Regions from separate parts of the Megasphaera hexanoica genome, predicted to be linked through region 3. Evidence: riboswitches for the same ligand, from Rfam matches in the RefSeq annotation. Region 3 holds a riboswitch; each other region holds the start of a gene.
What was found. A riboswitch is a leader RNA that binds a small molecule or an ion and turns the genes downstream of it on or off. The one in region 3 is predicted to bind FMN.

Region 1 (6,357 bases), 660 kb from region 3:
CTACGGGGCCTGTTTCCATAAAGCGATGAATGTATTTGCCGACGATATCCGTTTCCAGATTGACAATAGCACCGGGATGTTTACCCATCAGTGTCGTATGACTCATTGTATGGGGAATGATGGATACGGAAAACTGGCTGCTTCCGGCAGAAACGACAGTCAGGCTGATTCCATCAATGGTAATGGAACCTTTTTCTACGATAAAGGGTGCCATGTCCTTAGGAATGGAAATGGTGATAACCCGGGCAATCCCGTCGTTTTCTATACGCGACACATGGCCCGTTCCATCGATATGGCCGCTGACGATATGACCTCCCAGGCGGCCGCCGACCTGCATCGCCCGTTCCAGATTGACAGGAGAACCGGTACGCAGTTCACAGAAGGACGTCCGCCGCATCGTTTCGTGCATGACATCCGCCGTAAACGAAGTATCGTTCAGGGATGTCACAGTCAGGCAGACACCATTGACGGCAATGCTGTCGCCGATGCGTGTACCTTCCAGCACCGTGTGGGCTTCTATCGTAAGGACGATGGAGTCAGTGCGGCGGTCCATGGCACGGATTATCCCCAATTCCTCAATGATGCCAGTGAACATAGGCACCCTCCCTTTCTGTATTATAAGCTGTAATCAATATATTAGTATCTAACATTTTGACACTGTCATAGGAAAGAGGCATGCATTCAGCCAGATCGTCAACACCTTTCCCACCGACAGAGGGGAGCGACTGTGAACCGCCAATAACCTTATTTCCAACAAAAGCATATATCTTATCGACCAGTTTGTAATCAAAAAAACTCCCCTGTACGGTGCTGCCGCCTTCTACGAGAATACTGCGTATGCCCTCTTTCCACAACAGATTCACTGCCTGTACCAGGTCAATATGTCCTTCTCCTGTCAGCGGGGCCAGAATAACGCGGACGCCCAGTTCTTTCAGGCGGCGCATTTTATCTGTATGACACAATGTCGTCGTGACAACGATCGTATCGGTAGTCTTATCCGTTATGACCAGTGCCGTTTCCGGTATACGGCCGTGAGTATCCAGGACAATGCGCACGGGCTGGTGAGGCGCCTCCTGCTCTTTACGCTGTATGCGGCAGGTCAAAAGAGGATTGTCCGCCAGGATGGTATTAATGCCTACCAGGATTCCATCATAGATAGAGCGCAGATAATGGCCCTCCCGCCGCGCTTCTTCATTGGTAATCCACTGGGATTTACCTGTCCGCGAAGCAATACGGCCATCCAGGCTCTGGGCCAGTTTGGATGCGATAAATGGCTTTTCAACCATCATATTCTTGATAAATACTTCATTGAGCTGGGCGGCTTCGCGGGAAAGAAGTCCTACCTCCACGGGAATACCGGCCTGCCGTAAAATCGCAGCACCTTTTCCGGCGACGAGAGGATTGGGATCCAGCATGGCCATGACGACCTTTCCCACCTTTCTTTCTACCAGCGTCCGGGCGCAGGGAGGCGTCCGTCCATAATGAGCACACGGTTCCAACGTGACGTACACCGTAGCTCCTTCAGCCTGATCTCCCGCTTCCCGCAGTGCCCATACTTCTGCGTGAGGTGTACCGGCCTTGTGGTGATAGCCCCGTCCTACGATTTTACCGTCTTTGACAATCACACAGCCTACAGCCGGGTTTGGGGATGTATACCCCAGTGCCAGTCTGGCCAGAGACAGGGCTTCCTGCATATATTCTATCGGTTCCAAGATTGTCCTTCCTTTCCTGTCACAGAAACAAAAAAGGCCATCGGTACACATACATACCAATAGCCTTTTTGAGCACACTAAATAAACACGTCCGTGCTGTCTTTTCCCATCCAGACTATACTGTCGGTACCGAAATCCCATCGGTTCAGCTCCCATAAGGAGTTAGCGGACTCTACCGCCGGTCAGGAATTGAAAGCGTCGCTTTCTCACCTTGCCCCAAAGACTATTTCTATTCAGTTCTTTCATACAAAAGACATTTTACCATAATAAAATGCGAAATACAAGCACTGCCTGCGTTCAGCGCAGGGCCGCAATAGCTGCCGTCCGGTCTTTGGCACCAAAGACAGCGCTGCCGGCTACGAGGAAATCAGCCCCCGCTTCCCTGACAGCCTGAACGGTCTTGCTATTGACACCACCATCGACTTCAATGACGGCTGTCGTATTGCCGCTCTTCGTCAGGAGCGATCGGGCCGCCCGGATTTTATCCAGCGTATACGGGATAAATTTCTGCCCGCCAAAACCGGGATTGACACTCATGATAAGGATCATATCGACCATTCCGGCCACGCATTCCAGAGAAGAGACGGGGGTCGCCGGATTGAGTGCTGCACCGGCCTTCATACCGGCTTCGTGAATCTGCTGGATGACCCGGTCCAGATGGATACAGGCTTCCTGATGGACCGTAACATACGTGACGCCCGCTTTCTTCAGGCCATCAATATACGTTTCCGGATGTTCTACCATGAGATGGGCATCAAAGGGCGTCGACGTATACTTGCGCAGGCTGGAAATCACGGGGACACCGAAGGTCAGGTTGGGCACAAAATGCCCATCCATCAAATCGAGATGAATATAATCGGCGCCGCCTTTTTCAACGTCTTTGACTTCATCGGCCAGGCGGGCAAAATCGGCAGATAAAATGGACGGACAAATAGCTACCATGCAAATCGTTTCCTTTCCAGAATGGACTCTAAAATCTTGCAATACGTTTCATATCGTTCTTTTCTTATCTTTCCCTCTGCTACGGCATGTTTGACGCAGCAATCCGGTTCATGATAATGGAGGCATGAATTGAACCGGCAGGTACCGGTGTATGGCATCATATCAGGGAACAGCTGTATCAGTTCCCGGGGTTCCAGATTTTCAAATTCCAGAGAACTGAATCCCGGCGTATCGACGACATACGTATGGTCATCCATGCAGAGTATCTCTGAGTGACGTGTCGTATGGCGGCCTCGCTTGATCTTTTCACTTACCTGACCGACAGACAAATCCCGTCCGAGGATCCGCGATAACAGGCTGGATTTCCCTACACCGGACGGGCCGCCAAAAGCCGTTATCTTCTGGGGCAGGAGCCGGAGAAGCGCGTCGATGCCTTCCCCTGTCCGGGCCGATACGAGGTACACGTCGTACCCGCAGTCCTGATAAAAAGACTGATACTGTTCTGCCTTTTCCCGGTCCAAATCGCACTTATTAAAGCAGAGCTTGGGATGGATGCCGGCGTACTCACACGTCATGAGCATCTTATCCACCAGGAACTGGTTCGGATCCGGTGACTGGGCTGCCATGATGATGAACATCTGGTCTATATTGGCCACAGCCGGGCGCCGGAGTGCATTAGACCGCGGCAGGACGGCTTCGATGACCCCTTTGTGGTCATCGACCATAGTCAGAGACAGCCGGTCTCCTACGAGTATCTTCGCTTTCAGCTTCCCTCTGCGCCGGCATTCCACCAATTCCTGGTCTCCTGTATCGACGTAATAAAAACCATTGTAATTTTTGATGACCCGGCCTGTTGTCATAATCCTCCTCTGCCCTGTGGCGCTTTAAATGTACTGGTCCTGAACCAGTGAATTATTGATATATACCTTAACTCTCGTCCGGCCTGTACCGCTGACGCTCTTACTGATACTATCCCCGCCAGACTGGTTCCGGTCATAGACGACACGGGATCCGTTGTCATCACTGACGACAATCTGGACATGCTGACTGGAAGCACCGGATGGAACGCTGATATTGACCATGCCCGTATGAGTCGTTCCGGCCTGTTCCTGATTGTTGGCATTGGGATCAGCTGCCGGTGCCGCCGACGGATATTCGACAGACAAATCGACAGAATCCCCCTGCTGGGACTGACTGGTGACTTTAGCCTGGCTCTGGTCTTTCGAGCTGTCGAGATTAGAAATATTACCTACATTATAACCGGCATCCTGCAAGGCTTTGATGGCCGCATCGAGACTCATGCCAGACGTATCGGGCAGTGCCTTGGACGGTTTTGTTTCATCACTGTTCTTGCGGCAGATCACGAGGTTGATTTTCGTTCCCTTTTCTACTTTATCAGGTGATTTGGGATTCTGGCTGATGATATGGCCGTTTTCGACAGAATCACTGGATTCATACTTGACCTTGCCGATGGAAAGACCGATTTCTTTCAGAATCTTTTCTGCCTCATCCATCGTCAGCCCTTTCAGGTCCGGAATCAGGACTTCTTCTCCCTTATTGCCCTTGCTGACCGTCAGATGGATTGTCCGCTGGGCTTTGACGACAGCACCGCCTGACGGCGTCTGGCTGATGACCTCACCAATCGGCACATCTGAACTTTCGACTTCCTTGACAGACACATCGAGATTTTTCTTCTTCAATATATTCTTGGCAATTTCTACCTGTTTCCCTGTCACATCAGGAACGGTGATATTTTCTGTACTCCAGAAATTACCGAAGGAGAAAAAGGCCCAGGCGAAAGTCGCTACAAATACAATCATCATTCCAATGACGATAGATTTTTTGGAATGATTGCTGATAGAATCGACGAACCGGGCAAAAAAGCCTTTTCTTTTGGGTTCCTGCCGGTCCTTCATCGGCTGTATTTTCTGCGTATTGAAATTGTTTTTAATAATAGGCGGTGCGCCTTTGGCTTTATTCGTATTGACAAATCCCTGGGCCATGCGCAGTTCCGACATCATTTCCGTTACGGACTGAAACCGGTCGTCAGGATTTTTGGCCATGGCCTTCAGAATGCATCGTTCTACCAGCTGGGGAATCCGGCGGTTGTATTTACTTGGCAGCGGGATATCATCCTGCACATGCTGCAGAGCCACACTGATTGCCGTGTCTCCTTCAAAAGGAACGACACCGGTCATCATTTCATACATGACGACGCCAAGAGAATAAATATCCGTCCGTTCATCGATTTTTCCACCACTGGCCTGTTCAGGTGAAAAATAATGGACCGATCCCAGAACCGAGTTATCCCCTTTGTTGGTCGCACTGGAATTAATCGCTCTGGCAATGCCAAAATCGGCCACTTTGATTCGTCCCGTTTCTGTCACCAGGATATTGTGCGGTTTGATATCACAGTGGACAATTCCGTTCGCATGGGCATGCTCCAATGCTTCACCAATGTCGAAGGTAATCTGGATTGACGTATTGATTGGCAGATGGCCGTGCTTTTCAATATATTCTTTCAGTGTTTCACCGCGCACGTATTCCATGACAATATAATGCGCGTTTTCGTCGTAGCCGACGTCGTATATATTTACAATATTGGGATGGGATAATTTAGCTGCCGCCTGGGCTTCCTGACGGAAGCGCACGACGAAATCATGGTCGCTGGCATATTTGCTATGCAGGACTTTGACCGCAACAATCCGGTCCAGGAGAATATCCTGTGCCTTGTACACGCTGGCCATGCCGCCGCTACCCACTTTTTCCAATATCTTATATCGATTGTCTAAGATATGACCAATCATTTCTGATTTCCACCACTTTCATAGCAGGTATCTGTTCATTCAACGGTTTTAAGTACAGCTGTCACATTATCTTTTGCACCGTTTTCATAAACACGGTCAAATAACGTATTAATGATTTCCCGTTCACTGAGTGCTGTATTTCCCAGTGCCTCGCATAATTCTTCCTGACTGACAAAAGAGGTTAATCCGTCGGAACAAAGGAGCAGGCGGTCCCCATGATGTATCTGGAAAATACCGCTGTCAACTAACAAATTACGGTCAACGCCGACGGCACGGGTAAGGACATGCCGTTTCGGATGACTTTCAGCTTCTTCTTCGGTAATCTTTCCTTTTTCCAACAAGACCTGTACAATCGTATGGTCTTTGGAAATCTGCTGTAATTTATGATCATGGTACAGATAAATCCGGCTGTCGCCGACATGTGCCCAGAAAGCCCGTTCACCCGATAAGGTCACTAACGATACGGTCGTCCCCATTCCTTTCAGCGACGGATCAATCATGGTCTTGCTAAGAATGCAGGAATTAGCATATTGAACGGCTTTTTCCAATTGTACGGGAGCTGTAAATGTGTAATTTTCAAAATAATAGGCAATCGCTTTAACAGCCGTTTTACTGGCTATCTCACCACCTACGTACCCGCCCATGCCATCGGCAACGGCCAATACATCCTGATCAGCACTGATATAGTATGAATCTTCATTCACTTTGCGCACCAGGCCTATTTTAGATTCACCATATGTTCCCAAACTCTCACGTCCTCTCGACGGTGCGTATAGACTATGCTCCTATAATACATAGCATATCTGAAGAATACTGTCAATCGCTTCTTACGTATTCAGATGTTTTATGCGCAGCTGCCCGCAGGCCGCCTGGATTTTACTGCCCATTTCATGGCG
Region 2 (6,357 bases), 1.1 Mb from region 3:
AAGGAGGCTACGTTATGCCATATACACCGATAAACGATGAAATACTGACCAGGCTGAAAGAAATTGCCGGCAGCAAAAATGTCCTTACAGAGACTGACGCCATGCAGCCATACAGCCATGACGAAGTAACCGATCCGGCATACCACCATATGCCGGAAGCCGTCGTATTTGCCGAATCAGCCCAACAGGCCGCGGCCATCGTACAGCTGGCCAACGAGTATCATTTCCCTGTCGTTCCCCGCGGTGCCGGAACAGGGCTGGCCTGCGGAGCTGTTCCCATCTATGGAGGCATCGTATTGTCACTGGAAAAAATGAACCATATCCTGGAAATCAATACAGACAGCCTGTACGCAGTCGTTGAACCGGGTGTGCGCACGTCAGATTTGCAAAAAGCCGCTGAAGAAAAAGGATTATTCTATGCCGGCGACCCCTGCAGCGGCGATTCCTGTTTCATCGGCGGAAACATCGCGACCAATGCCGGTGGCAACCGGGCCGTAAAATACGGGACAACGCGGCATCAGGTCTATTCCATTGAAATCGTAAATCCTACGGGACGGATTGTACAGCTCGGTGCCCGCCTGCAGAAGCAATCGACGGGATATTGTCTGGATCAGCTGGTCATCGGATCAGAAGGAACACTGGGCATCATCACCAAAGCCACGTTGAAATTACTCCCCAAACCCCGGTACAAGCTGGACCTTCTCGCCGTGTTCGACGACACAGCAGCGTCCATCGGCGTCGTCAATAAAATCATAAAAGCCGGCATAACGCCGACGTGCGTTGAGTTTATGGACAACATCACCATCAAATCCGTAGAACGCTATCTGAACGAAACGCTCCAAGGCAGCGATACGGGCAATTATCTGATTGTGGAAGTAGAAGGCACGAGTGAAGACGACCTCGATGATAAAGCCATCGTCCTCGACGAACTGTGCACGGCCAGTGGTGCTTCTTCCGTACTGGTCGCCGACCCGGCCCGGATCTGGCAGGCCCGCAAGGCCTTTGCCGAAGCGGTACGTGCCGAAAGCCTTATCGTATGTAAGGAAGACGTCGTCGTCCCTGTCGATCAGGAGCCGCGGCTTCTGGCCCGGATTCTGGAACTGGCCCGGAAATATGGCCTCATCACACGCATCGCCAGTCATGCCGGAGATGGCAATATTCATTTGAACATTTTGAAAAACGAGGACCTCACATACGAACAATGGGAAGAAAAAGTTTCGGAAAATCAGCAGGAGCTGTATCGTTTCATTTATCAGCTGGGTGGCCGTCTGTCTGGTGAACACGGAATTGGCAGCAAACGCAAGGCATTGATGGAAGAATTCACCAATCCCGACGAACTGGCCATGATGCGGGCCGTAAAAAAAGCGCTCGATCCAAACAACATCCTCAATCCCGGTAAAATCTTTGATGTGGAATGAATACCTGAAAGGTGTCTCTTTACTTCCTTTCTATTTGCAGGTATAATAGAATAATCTTCAGGGCAGGGCGCAATCCCCGACCGGCGGTGACAGTCCGCGAACACGCAGTGTACGATTTGGTGAAATTCCAAAACCGACAGTAGAGTCTGGATGAGAGAAGATATGATGATAGTGTATGTGTATTCTTATTGTCATAAAGCCCTGTGCATGCATAGTGCAACAGGGCTTTTAATTATATACAGGAGGTTTCTGATGGATACAAAAGAACAAACATATAATACGATTGAAGAAGCAATCCAGGAATTGCAGTCTGGTCATATCGTCATGGTTGCCGACGATCCCGAACGGGAAGATGAAGCCAACTTCATCTGCGCTGCCCAGTACTGCACCCCGGAAAACGTCAATTTCATGATGAATCATGGCAAGGGACTCATCTGCCTGCCCGTCAGTCAGGAATATGCCCATAAGCTGGGCTTGTTCCCTATGGTAGGCGAAAACACCAACAACAACCATACGGCTTTTACCGTTTCTATCGACTATAAAGATACAGATTCGGGTATCACGGCAGAAGACCGGGCCCGTACTATCCAGAAAGCCGCGACAGATTCTATCTCAGCTGATGATTTTACCCGGCCGGGACATGTATTTCCCCTGACCGGCGTCAAGGGCGGTGTCCTCATGCGCAACGGCCACACGGAAGCCACATTGGACCTGTTGCGCCTGGCCGGGCTGAAGCAAGTCGGCGTATGCTGCGAAATCCTCGATGAACGCGGCGAAATCATGCACTCCAAGGCACTTTGGGAACTGGCCCGCACTCACCACCTGACTTTCGTCTCCATCCACGATCTGCAGAATTACTGCCGTCGTCATGACAAACACGTCGTGCGGGAAGCTACGGCAAAGATGCCTACCAAATACGGCGAATTCAAGATTTACGGTTATATCAATGACCTGACCGGGGAACACCATGTCGCCCTCGTCAAAGGCGAAATCGGCGATGGCAAAAATCTCCTCTGCCGGGTCCATTCGGAATGCCTGACCGGTGATGTCTTCGGTTCCTGCCGCTGCGACTGCGGTGAACAGCTGGCCGCCGCCCTGACGCAGATCAATAAGGAAGGGCGGGGCATCCTCCTGTATATGCGCCAGGAAGGACGCGGCATCGGCCTCATCAATAAGCTCAAAGCCTATGCCCTGCAGGAACAGGGGTATGACACAGTAGAAGCCAACGAAAAACTGGGCTTTGCCCCGGATCTCCGCGAATACTGGATCGGTGCCCAGATACTCCAGGACCTGGGGGCCCGGGAATTACGGCTCCTTACCAATAATCCCCTCAAGATTTACGGTCTCGAAGGGTTTGGCGTGGAAATCGTCGAACGGGTTCCCATTGAAATGCCGGCCCAGAAATTTGATGAATTCTATCTGGAAACTAAGAAAAATAAGATGGGGCATATCTTGACTCATCTGAAATAAGTGATTGTAAAAAAGGCAGTAGCATTACGCGTTTTTGCGTAATGCTACTGCTTTTTTAAGCGGAATCATATGTGTATTACGTAATCTTAAGCTGCGCCGCCTTCATTATCGGCTTCACCGCTGGACCATACTTTCTGTGCATAGATGGCATTGAACAACAGAGCGGCCTGTAACGCCACCTGGGACAAGTTGGCTCCCAGGGTGCCAATCGTGTTGTCCCCCAGTACCATCTGAATCGATAAAATCGTCCAATAAATAAAATTGGCAATATTGACAAAAATCCAGAGAGACCAGTTTTCATTATACTTCAGAATGTAGAGAATCTGAGCTATAAAGCTGACTACGAAGTTAATGGAATCAAAATAAGGCAGCTGGCCGCCTACCTGGGCCAGGACGAACCAGCCGGCCGCCCAGGCAATGAAGGCTGCCATAAATACTTTTTTCCGCGTCCCCGGTTGAAACGAATGAGTCGTTTCCTGATGCCCCCACATATACCATCCTATCGGCTGGGAAATGACATAGACGATATCCATGGCAAAAGACCCATAGGCATGGCTGATCCAGGCAATGTATGTCATGGCAACGCATTGTACAAAGCCAAAGATAAAAGATATTTTACGGCCTTTCATGCCGTATACCAGACAAAGCACTCCGGCTACGCCGGAAATCATGCCGACGATGCTGTCGGGGGCGATGGCATAGACGACGAGCTGCAATAAAATCAGCACGGCCACATAGGTAACTTCAAAGCGCTTCCAGTTGGTAAAGAGCTGGCTATAAAACCAATTATGCTGTGTTGTTTCCATATTATGCTTCTCCTTCCGGATCAGAAAGGATCTGCAGAGCCGTCACGAGCGAGTCCTGTTCTCCCTTTGCCATGAGATCGGCACTATTCACTAAATCATTGACACCTTCTGCCAGGTCTCCCTGATAGAGGACGACATTATTCAGGATCGACAATGTTTCCATATGGCGCAAGCGGCCGATAATCATCAGAATCCCCGATTCCATATCATCGGCGACAATGCCCTTTTCAGACCAGAACGCTTCGGTCTTATCATTGTCATCCATATAAAATCCATCGTGCGAACGGATAATGCCATAACAGGCCTTTGGAGCATATGTATGGGCCAGGGCCAGGAGCCGGAAGGACGGTACGGCCGGATATATTTCCGGCACATACTTGCGGGACAGTCCATCATCGCGGACAGCTCCTTCGGCAATCACTAACTGCCCTAGCGGTATATCATGCTGCATGGCTCCGGCAGAACCGACGCGGATAACCCGTTTAATACCGACATTATGCATTTCTTCCACGGCAATGCCCGCAGACGGTGCTCCGATTCCTGTAGACATAGCTAGTATCTTTTTCCCCTTGTACATGCCAATAATGGATTTGTATTCCCGGTTACAGGCCCAGGGAACGACATGATCCATCAATTTCGCAATCGTATCTACCCGTGCAGGATCTCCCATGATAATGGCAGAATCCGTGTCAATGGCTTTGGTCAGCTGGGTATGGGGCTGAGGAATTTCTTTCGCTTCCATACTGAATCCTTCTTTCCCTTTTGTCTAAATAATCGTAATACGGCCCTGTGGTTTTGCATACGTATCTCCCACGTTTCCTCCCAGAGCTTCTTTGATATAATTGCGGGCAGCATCGACATCGAGATAATCGACATCACCAACCGTTACTTTAGCGGGATCTGTCAAGGCAGAATAGGTATCGCCACCCGATGTCAGATAATCGGGAACGACGATGCAATACGTCGCATCGGGGTTGAAGGATTTGCCACCTACTTTTGTAATGGTCACGCGGCTTCCCGGTTTTGCCGGACTATAATAGGTGGAATGAGGATATACGTCCCCTTTGGCATAAGGTACCCGCGTATCGACGGTGTATTCAATCCCTGCTACCTGCGGAAATGCACCAATAGCTTTCGGGGTCGTACAGGTTGCGGCTTCCAGGATTTCCAATAACGTCGATCCTTTCATCGTCACATATTGGAGGTAGTTGTGATAAGGCATGACGAGCAGCAAATCATTTTCTGTGATTTTTCCCTTGTTGATAGAAGCACGGATACTGCCGCCATTCATGATAGCCCCATCAACACGGACATGCTGTAACACCGTAGCCTGACGTACCTGCCACAGGAAGGCATCGGCCAGAAAATCACCCAGATTCGTTTCTTCAGTCCGGACGCCGGGTGCGCGTGTGCCATCGAGTGTCATCGCCGTTGTGCCGACCACACTGGCCAATTTCTTGGTAATACGGGCCTGTGCCTTATCTACTATAGCTTTTACTTTAGGATCTTCCTTATTATATCGTCCATAAGGATACAGGTCTTCTTTCCATTTCCCATCAACCTGTTGAATGACACCGATATTGGCCAGATGTGCCCCCGTTTCGGCTAACAGTGTGTCGTTTACTGTACGGTCTTTTATGACATGATCATGGCCATCAATAAAAATGTCAATTCCCTGAACGTGATTGAGCACATCGTCCGACCGGTCTCCCGCTGCATCGGGAGCACTTCCCAGATGACCGATGGCAATGACCAGATCACAGTCTGCATCTTTTAATGCATTGACTTCCTTTTGAGCAGCCGTATACATATTATCTTTAGCCAGGAACGTCAGTCCCCGCGTACTTTTCGGGTTGGAAGTCGTCACCGTCGAAGGGGTCGTCAGGCCAAATACGCCAATGTTCAGATTGCCTTTTTTAAGGATGGCATGTGTCTTCGGAGTAAACGGCTTTCCCGTGGCGTCTACGATGATATTCGCTGACATGACGGGGAAATGAGCCTGCTTGATGCGCTGTTGTGTGACATCCGCCCCATAATCGAATTCATGATTGCCCAGGGCCATGGCATCGTATCCGGCGGCATTCATGAAATCAATAGCCGTTTTTCCTTTGCTCAGATTGACCAGATTGTTGTCCTGGATTGCATCCCCTGCATCGAGCAGTAATACTTGTTTTCCCTGGGCTTCAAAATCTTTTCTGAGTGCCGCAACGGTTGCCATACCGTTGACACCATCGGCACGCTGATCGTATCCATGAGTATCGTTAGTATGCATAATGACCAAATGAGAATAATCTGCTGCAAATGCTGAACTGACTAAACAGGACAGAACCAGCGCCAGGGCTGCAGTTTTCTTTTTCATGTGTACCCCTCCAATTAAGTTACTCTAATGCTATACGTTTGTTATATATTTTCATTAGTATTATACACTAACTAACAGAAATATTCAGATTTTTTTCCATATGGCAGTTCCCTTTCCCGTCTAAATCAGCTATGGAACAGGGTAAACGTTTCTTTATTATAATCAATAAGGCCATCCCGCTTCATTCTGCCCAATTCAGCCGACATGGCAGACCGGTCTACGGATAAAAAATCTGCCAGCTGCTGCCGGTTAAATTCGATGGAAAACGTATCCTTGCCTCTTTTTCTCGCTTCGTGTGACAAAT
Region 3 (6,357 bases):
CCCGTAAGCCAGGAAGCAGTTCCCAATAAAGAAATCTCTACTTTATCCCCTTTACCGGTCCGCGCTTGTTTGTATAATGCAGCGCATAGTCCGCCCGCCATAATCGATCCTGTCGTCATGTCGCCAACAGCATGAAACGGAGTGAGAGGCGCCATTCCCGGCTGGCCATAATCCTGCATAAGTCCGCTCCGGGCCCAAAAAGCCGCAATGTCAAAGCCCGGCCTTTCCGCTTCCGGTCCCTTGTTACCGTACCCGCTCAGATGCCCCCAGATAAGGCGTGGATATGTCTGATGCAATACTTTCCAGGTAAGAGACATAGCACGCAGAGCGGTCATCCTGTAATTCGTCATAAAGACATCGGCATCTGCCAGTAGACGATGCAGAATTTCCATCCCTTTTTCTGTACGAAGATTCAGGGATATACTCCGCTTATTACTATTATTAACATCCCAGCAGGGATTTTCATCTTCTGTACAGGGAACCTGGGCTATTTCTCCGTATCGCCGCCACGAATCCCCCTTAAAAGATTCTACTTTTATGACATTGGCTCCCCAGTCAGCCAGTATCCGCGCCGCAGCCGGTACGGCTGCATAGGTCGATAAATCAACTATTTTTACGCCCGTCAATGGTAATTGTTCATCCATACAAATTATGTCTCCCGTAAAATCCGGGCAGTCCGCTGCCTGATACAACGACTGCCCAGTATATACTATCATTATTTTTTATCTTTTAAGCCAAGGTATACTTTTTCTGCTGTAATGGGCAACTCAGTAAAACGTATTCCCGTTGCCTGATAAACGGCCTCTGCAATAGCCGGAGCCGGCGTATTTATGACAATTTCGCCAATAGACTTGGCCCCAAAAGGACCATTCGGTTCGTAACTAGGTGCAAATTCTACGCGTATTTTGCCTATATCCATACGGCTCGGGATTCTATATTGCATAAACGAATTATTCTGGATTCTTCCCAGAGAATCAAATTGAACGTTTTCCATCAACGTCATGCCAATTCCCTGCACAAGACCACCTTCTGTTTGTACCCTGGCCAATGCCGGATTAATGACGGTCCCGCAGTCGACAACAGCCGCATAATCTACTAAATCAATATGACCGGTTTCCAGATCGACATCGACAACTGCTGCAGCTGCCATGTAAGGCGGTGGAGAGGTAGGGGAATAATGGGTTTCCGTAGCTTCCAAGGCAATATCATTCGTAATCATGGCTGCATTCCCCAGATCCTGCCGTGTTACCCTCCGGCCACTGGCAGGATCTGTTACCGCATCACCAGTAAATTCCAAATTTGAAGGATCGTCGCAATCCAGCATGAGTGCCGCTTTTTCTTTTATCTTTTGGATCAGTGACCGGCAGGTTTTTACGACAGCCATCCCCGTCAGATACGTCGTCGAAGATGCATAGGAACCACTGTCGTATGGCGAAGTATCCGTATCGACACCACGGGTTACAATCTCATCGACAGAGCAATTGAGACATTCCGCAGCTATCTGCGCCAATATGGTATCGCATCCTGTCCCCATATCAGTCGCTCCAATGGATAAGGTATAAAATCCATCGTCATTCACTTTTATTGTCGCCGAAGCCACGTCCACATTGGAAATACTAGACCCCTGCATAGCCAGTGCCAGACCGGCCGCGCGGATTTTGCCATCGGGAAGCACATGCCGCGGATATACATGCTCCCAACCGATCATAGCCTGAACCCGTTTCAGGCATTCTCCCAGATTGCAGCTCAGTGCTGTTTCGTTGAAATATGCCGGCATCCTTTCACCTTGCTGTACGATATTTTGAAGCCGCAGTGCTCCCGGATCCATGTGTAGTCTGTCTGCCAATTCATTCACAGCCGATTCCAGTGCAAAAATCCCCTGGGTAGCACCATACCCCCTGTATGCTCCGGCAGCAATCGTGTTGGTATACACGGCGGTATACCGGAACCGGAATGCAGAGAAACGATTGTATAAAGGAATCGATTTATGTCCCGACAACGTGACCGTCGTCGGGCTGTGGTCACCATACGCACCACCGTTCCAGAGCGATTCCACAGAAATCACCTGGATAATACCATCCCGGGAAGCCCCCAAACGCACGTGAACATCTGCTTCATGCCGGGGAGAGGAAACCGTCATGGCCTCTTCCCGCGTATAGGCCATATACGCCCGTTTTCCCGTACGCATAGTAATCAGAGCAGGATAACATTCCATGACAACCGTCTGCTTGGCACCAAAGCCTCCTCCGATACGTGGCTTAACTACACGGATTTTCGATTTGGGAATTTCCAGGGCTGTCGCGACAATGCGTCGTACATGAAAGGGAACCTGCGTCGAACTGACAATGACCAGACGGCCAAATTCATCCAAATACGTATACGCCCGGAATGTTTCCATCATAGACTGCTGTACTTGTTTTGTATGATAGATCCGGTCAATCACAACATCCGATTTCTGGAATGCCGTATCGACATCGCCCCAGTCTTCTTCCGCCTGGGCAATAATATTTCGTCTGTTATCACCACCGACCGGTACACGTGGGTTCCAGTCATCTTCCGGATGAACCACAATAGGATTATCCACGGCCTGCCGGAAGTCGAGAAGAGGCTCCTGTATGTCATATTCCACCTTTATCATGCGCATAGCCTTATCCACACATGCCGCATCACGCCCGGCTACAAGAGCCACTGGGTCTCCAACATATCGTATCTGTCTATCCAGTATAAGCCGGTCATACGGACTGAGTTCCGGATAGGTCTGGCCGGCAATAGTAAACCGCGTCTTAGGGACATCCTCTGCTGTCAGGATGCATTCAATGCCCGGAACGGTCAGGGCAGCTTTCGTGTCAACATGACGTACGATGGCTCTGGCATGAGGGCTGCGCAGAGCTTTGACGATTAGACAGCCTTCCGGTGCTAAATCTTCCGTATAAGCCGGTTTTCCTGTCATCAGTTGCAGGGCATCTTTTTTCATAACCACCCGGTTGATTTCTCTCATAACCGCATCCCCTTTCCTTTTTCTGTCAGATACCGTTTCAATGCCCTCATATGACTGACATATCCCGTACATCGGCAGAGATTGCCTGCCAGGTATTCTTTGATTTCTTCTTCTCCAGGATTATCTAATTCTCTTGCCATAGCCAGCACATTCATGACAAAACCGGGATTACAAAATCCACACTGATCGCTGCCTTCTTGTCCCATATATCGGGCAAATTCCTGTGCTTCATCCTGCAGTCCTTCCAGTGTCATAACATGCTTTCCGTCAATGCGGGCGGCCAGCACGGCACAGGACAGTACCGGTTTTTCCTCCAGCCATACCGTACATAATCCGCATGCTGTCGTTTCACAACCGCATTTGACGCTATAACATCCCTTTTTACGCAATAATTCATACAGCATCTGTCCTGGTAAAATTTCATCACTTTCCATCTTTCCATTAAGCCAGTACTGAATTCTCATTAGTCTCCCTCCCCTGCCGTCTGTAATAACAACCGCCTGCACAGAACCATCGCCATATCATGCCGGTATATGCGGCTGGCCCGCATATTATCTTCAAAAGATAAAGAATCCGCCACTTCACGGGCCGCCCGTTCCGCTTCCTCCCCGGTCATTCCCGTACCTGCCGGAAGACATCGTACCTGTGCTCTCATCGGTCGTGCTCCCACACTGCAGGAGACGCTATCTGCTGTGCGGGATACGGCACAGGCCAGGACAGGAAAATCGGTCGCGTTCAGCCGCAGCGAAGCATAGGCCGTCCGCCGTTTCTTTTTAGGGAGATATATGCCTTTTAAAATATCCGTATCTGCCGTCTTTTCCGCAAAAAGAGACAGGGGTATTCGTCCGCCTTTATATAAATCGGCTTCTGCATCCAAAGCCAGAAAGAGTGTCAATACATCAGAAAAGCCAAACCGGCCCCAGATGCTCCCTCCTACCGTCGCCATATTGCGAAATTGTGTACCCACAATATGACGCAATGCTTCCTTCATAGCCCCCTGGGTATACGTTTCCAGTGATTCAGAAATTTCCAGTTGGCGCAATGGCACCATAGCTCCAATATAAAATGCTTCTTCTGTTTCGCGTATTTCATCCAGTCCCAAATCCATCAAATCAATTGCCGTTGCCACCCTGCGGCGGGGAGACATGCGCAGCCAGCAACCGCCACCCAGGATAACCGCTGACCGTTTCTGATTTAACTGCCAGGCTTCCTCCAGGCTTTTTGCTTTAACATAATGAGCTATATTCATACCGTTCCTCCTGTTCAGCGCATGCAGATTCTATATCTGCCTGACCGTTTTTGTCTATTTTGATTTTCATAATGATATCTTTTTGATTCTTTAAATTTCTCCTGCTACATAGTTGCAATGCGTAAAATTAATGGTATAATAAAAATGTCTTCAGGGCAGGGTGCAATTCCCGACCGGCGGTATAGTCCGCTAGCGCTTTGGCGCATGATTTGGTGCAATTCCAAAACCGACCGTATAGTCTGGATGGAAGAAGGCAATCTCAGGCTGCGTCCGCAGTCTGTCTGATGCTGTGCCTGTATGCCCTGACCGTCCTGGTCAGGGTTATTTTTTTGCTGAAGACAATTCCCAATACCCTTATATACGGAGGCATGCATTATGACAATGAAACGAACGTACAACACTATCGATGAAGCACTGGATGCTTTGCGCCAGGGCCGGATTATCATCGCCACAGATGATCCGGACAGAGAAAATGAAGGTGATTTTATCTGCGCCGCCCAGTACTGCACAACAGAAAATATGAATTTCATGGCGACTCATGGAAAAGGTCTCATCTGCCTTCCCATCAGTTCGGCCTTTGCAGAAAAACTTGCTCTGCCGCCTATGGTAGCCCGGAATACGGACAACCATGAAACGGCCTTTACCGTCTCCATAGACCACGTAGAAACAACAACGGGTATTTCCGCAGTGGAACGGGCTTATACGGCGCGGATGCTGGCAGAAGATGCTTCCCGTCCGTCAGACTTCCGTCGTCCCGGGCATATGTTTCCCCTCATCGCCAAAGAAGGCGGACTTTTCACCCGCGGCGGACATACAGAAGCCACGGTAGATCTCATGCGTCTCGCTGGCCTGAAAGAAGCCGGATTATGCTGTGAAATCATGGCCGAAGACGGAACCATGATGCGTACACCTCAGTTATGGCACCTGGCAGATATGTATCATCTGCCCTTCATTACATTGAAAGATATCAAAGACTACATGGCCCGTCAGGCAAATAAATCCTGATGGTCCTTTACAAAGGAAACTGCCCATTGGGGTGTGATTTCCAGCATGTCATCCGGCGGCAGCGCCTCTCCCAGATCACGCTCCAGTGCCTGATACGTTTGGTGCATGGAATCATTAAACGGAAGCATGCCTGATTTCTGCTGGCTCTGGTCAGCAAAATGAAAGGCATCGCCCGATTCACTGTGAGTAAATTCAATCAGGCTGGCATGAATCGGGCTGGCCTGTGCTGCCAGAAAAGATTGAATCATTACTTTCATGATTTCTATTACTCTGTCATCGTATCCGGCGTCAAAAATGGCAAGTTTTTCCAGTAACTGCGCCCGCTGGCGGATAAGGCGATAGCGGAATGCCTTCATGAATTCATATTCCGGCTTCTGCAGTGACTGATGCATATTTGTCACATCTCCTCCGCCGGGAGCATAATAAATGACCAGGCGCAGATTGCTCTGAATATAAAGGAAATCATAATCGAGATATGTTTCATGTCCGCACTTCGGACACTGAAACCGAAAGAGAGATAAATCCCGTACTTTATCCCGAAGTTCGGGATTTTTGTCTATCTGTATGCGGTCCCATATTTTAAACCGGCTTTTCTTGCCACAGGCAGGACATTCCAGATTGCGGTTATAATGATCCGCATGTTTCACAGTTTCCATGATGAAGGCTCCTATTGATAAAAATATAAGTTTAATTCCATTATAGGCCAGAGCTTTTTCCTTGTCTATGCACAAATGAATATCTTACCCATAATTGAAAGCCCTGTCCAGCTTCTTGAATGCTGCACAGGGCTTTTTCATCTCACTTTATAAACTTTTGGTATATGTTTTTCGTCCGCTCCGATATGGGCATATGCAAATCCCGTTCCAGTACCTGGCAGCAGTTGCGATACCATTTCTCTACCATAACCGTGTCTTTCTGACTCCCATAACTGCGCAGTAAAATACGATACCCTTCTTCCCAGCAAGGGTCCACGGTCAATATCCATTCTGCTTGTTTTTCTGCCTGTTCATACCGGTTCTGGTCCAGATAAGATACGGCCAGGCGGGTGCCACTATTCAGGGCCAGCAATTTTAATTGATCCCGCTTCTGTAACAAGACTTCTCCT

Region 1: another riboswitch for FMN. It lies ahead of ribD (bifunctional diaminohydroxyphosphoribosylaminopyrimidine deaminase/5-amino-6-(5-phosphoribosylamino)uracil reductase RibD); the one in region 3 lies ahead of ribB (3,4-dihydroxy-2-butanone-4-phosphate synthase).
Region 2: another riboswitch for FMN. It lies ahead of ACGTIC_RS03925 (bifunctional 3,4-dihydroxy-2-butanone-4-phosphate synthase/GTP cyclohydrolase II); the one in region 3 lies ahead of ribB (3,4-dihydroxy-2-butanone-4-phosphate synthase).

The regions. Positions count from the first base shown of each region.
Region 1 is NZ_CP171361.1:1,953,840-1,960,196, forward strand. It holds gene ACGTIC_RS09615 (riboflavin synthase) at 1-595, opposite strand, end outside; gene ribD (bifunctional diaminohydroxyphosphoribosylaminopyrimidine deaminase/5-amino-6-(5-phosphoribosylamino)uracil reductase RibD) at 576-1,712, opposite strand; FMN riboswitch at 1,807-1,940, opposite strand; gene rpe (ribulose-phosphate 3-epimerase) at 2,010-2,654, opposite strand; gene rsgA (ribosome small subunit-dependent GTPase A) at 2,648-3,514, opposite strand; gene pknB (Stk1 family PASTA domain-containing Ser/Thr kinase) at 3,539-5,461, opposite strand; gene ACGTIC_RS09640 (Stp1/IreP family PP2C-type Ser/Thr phosphatase) at 5,497-6,207, opposite strand; gene rlmN (23S rRNA (adenine(2503)-C(2))-methyltransferase RlmN) at 6,289-6,357, opposite strand, start outside.
Region 2 is NZ_CP171361.1:840,476-846,832, reverse strand. It holds gene ACGTIC_RS03930 (FAD-binding oxidoreductase) at 15-1,418, shown strand; FMN riboswitch at 1,468-1,584, shown strand; gene ACGTIC_RS03925 (bifunctional 3,4-dihydroxy-2-butanone-4-phosphate synthase/GTP cyclohydrolase II) at 1,671-2,888, shown strand; gene pnuC (nicotinamide riboside transporter PnuC) at 2,975-3,694, opposite strand; gene ACGTIC_RS03915 (nucleoside phosphorylase) at 3,696-4,436, opposite strand; gene ACGTIC_RS03910 (bifunctional UDP-sugar hydrolase/5'-nucleotidase) at 4,461-6,053, opposite strand; gene ACGTIC_RS03905 (Crp/Fnr family transcriptional regulator) at 6,179-6,357, opposite strand, start outside.
Region 3 is NZ_CP171361.1:2,617,191-2,623,547, forward strand. It holds gene ACGTIC_RS12720 (CaiB/BaiF CoA-transferase family protein) at 1-644, opposite strand, end outside; gene ACGTIC_RS12725 (xanthine dehydrogenase family protein molybdopterin-binding subunit) at 716-2,998, opposite strand; gene ACGTIC_RS12730 ((2Fe-2S)-binding protein) at 2,995-3,462, opposite strand; gene ACGTIC_RS12735 (xanthine dehydrogenase family protein subunit M) at 3,462-4,247, opposite strand; FMN riboswitch at 4,390-4,506, shown strand; partial or broken gene ribB (3,4-dihydroxy-2-butanone-4-phosphate synthase) at 4,623-5,228, shown strand; gene ACGTIC_RS12745 (CpXC domain-containing protein) at 5,234-5,908, opposite strand; gene ACGTIC_RS12750 (BTAD domain-containing putative transcriptional regulator) at 6,051-6,357, opposite strand, start outside.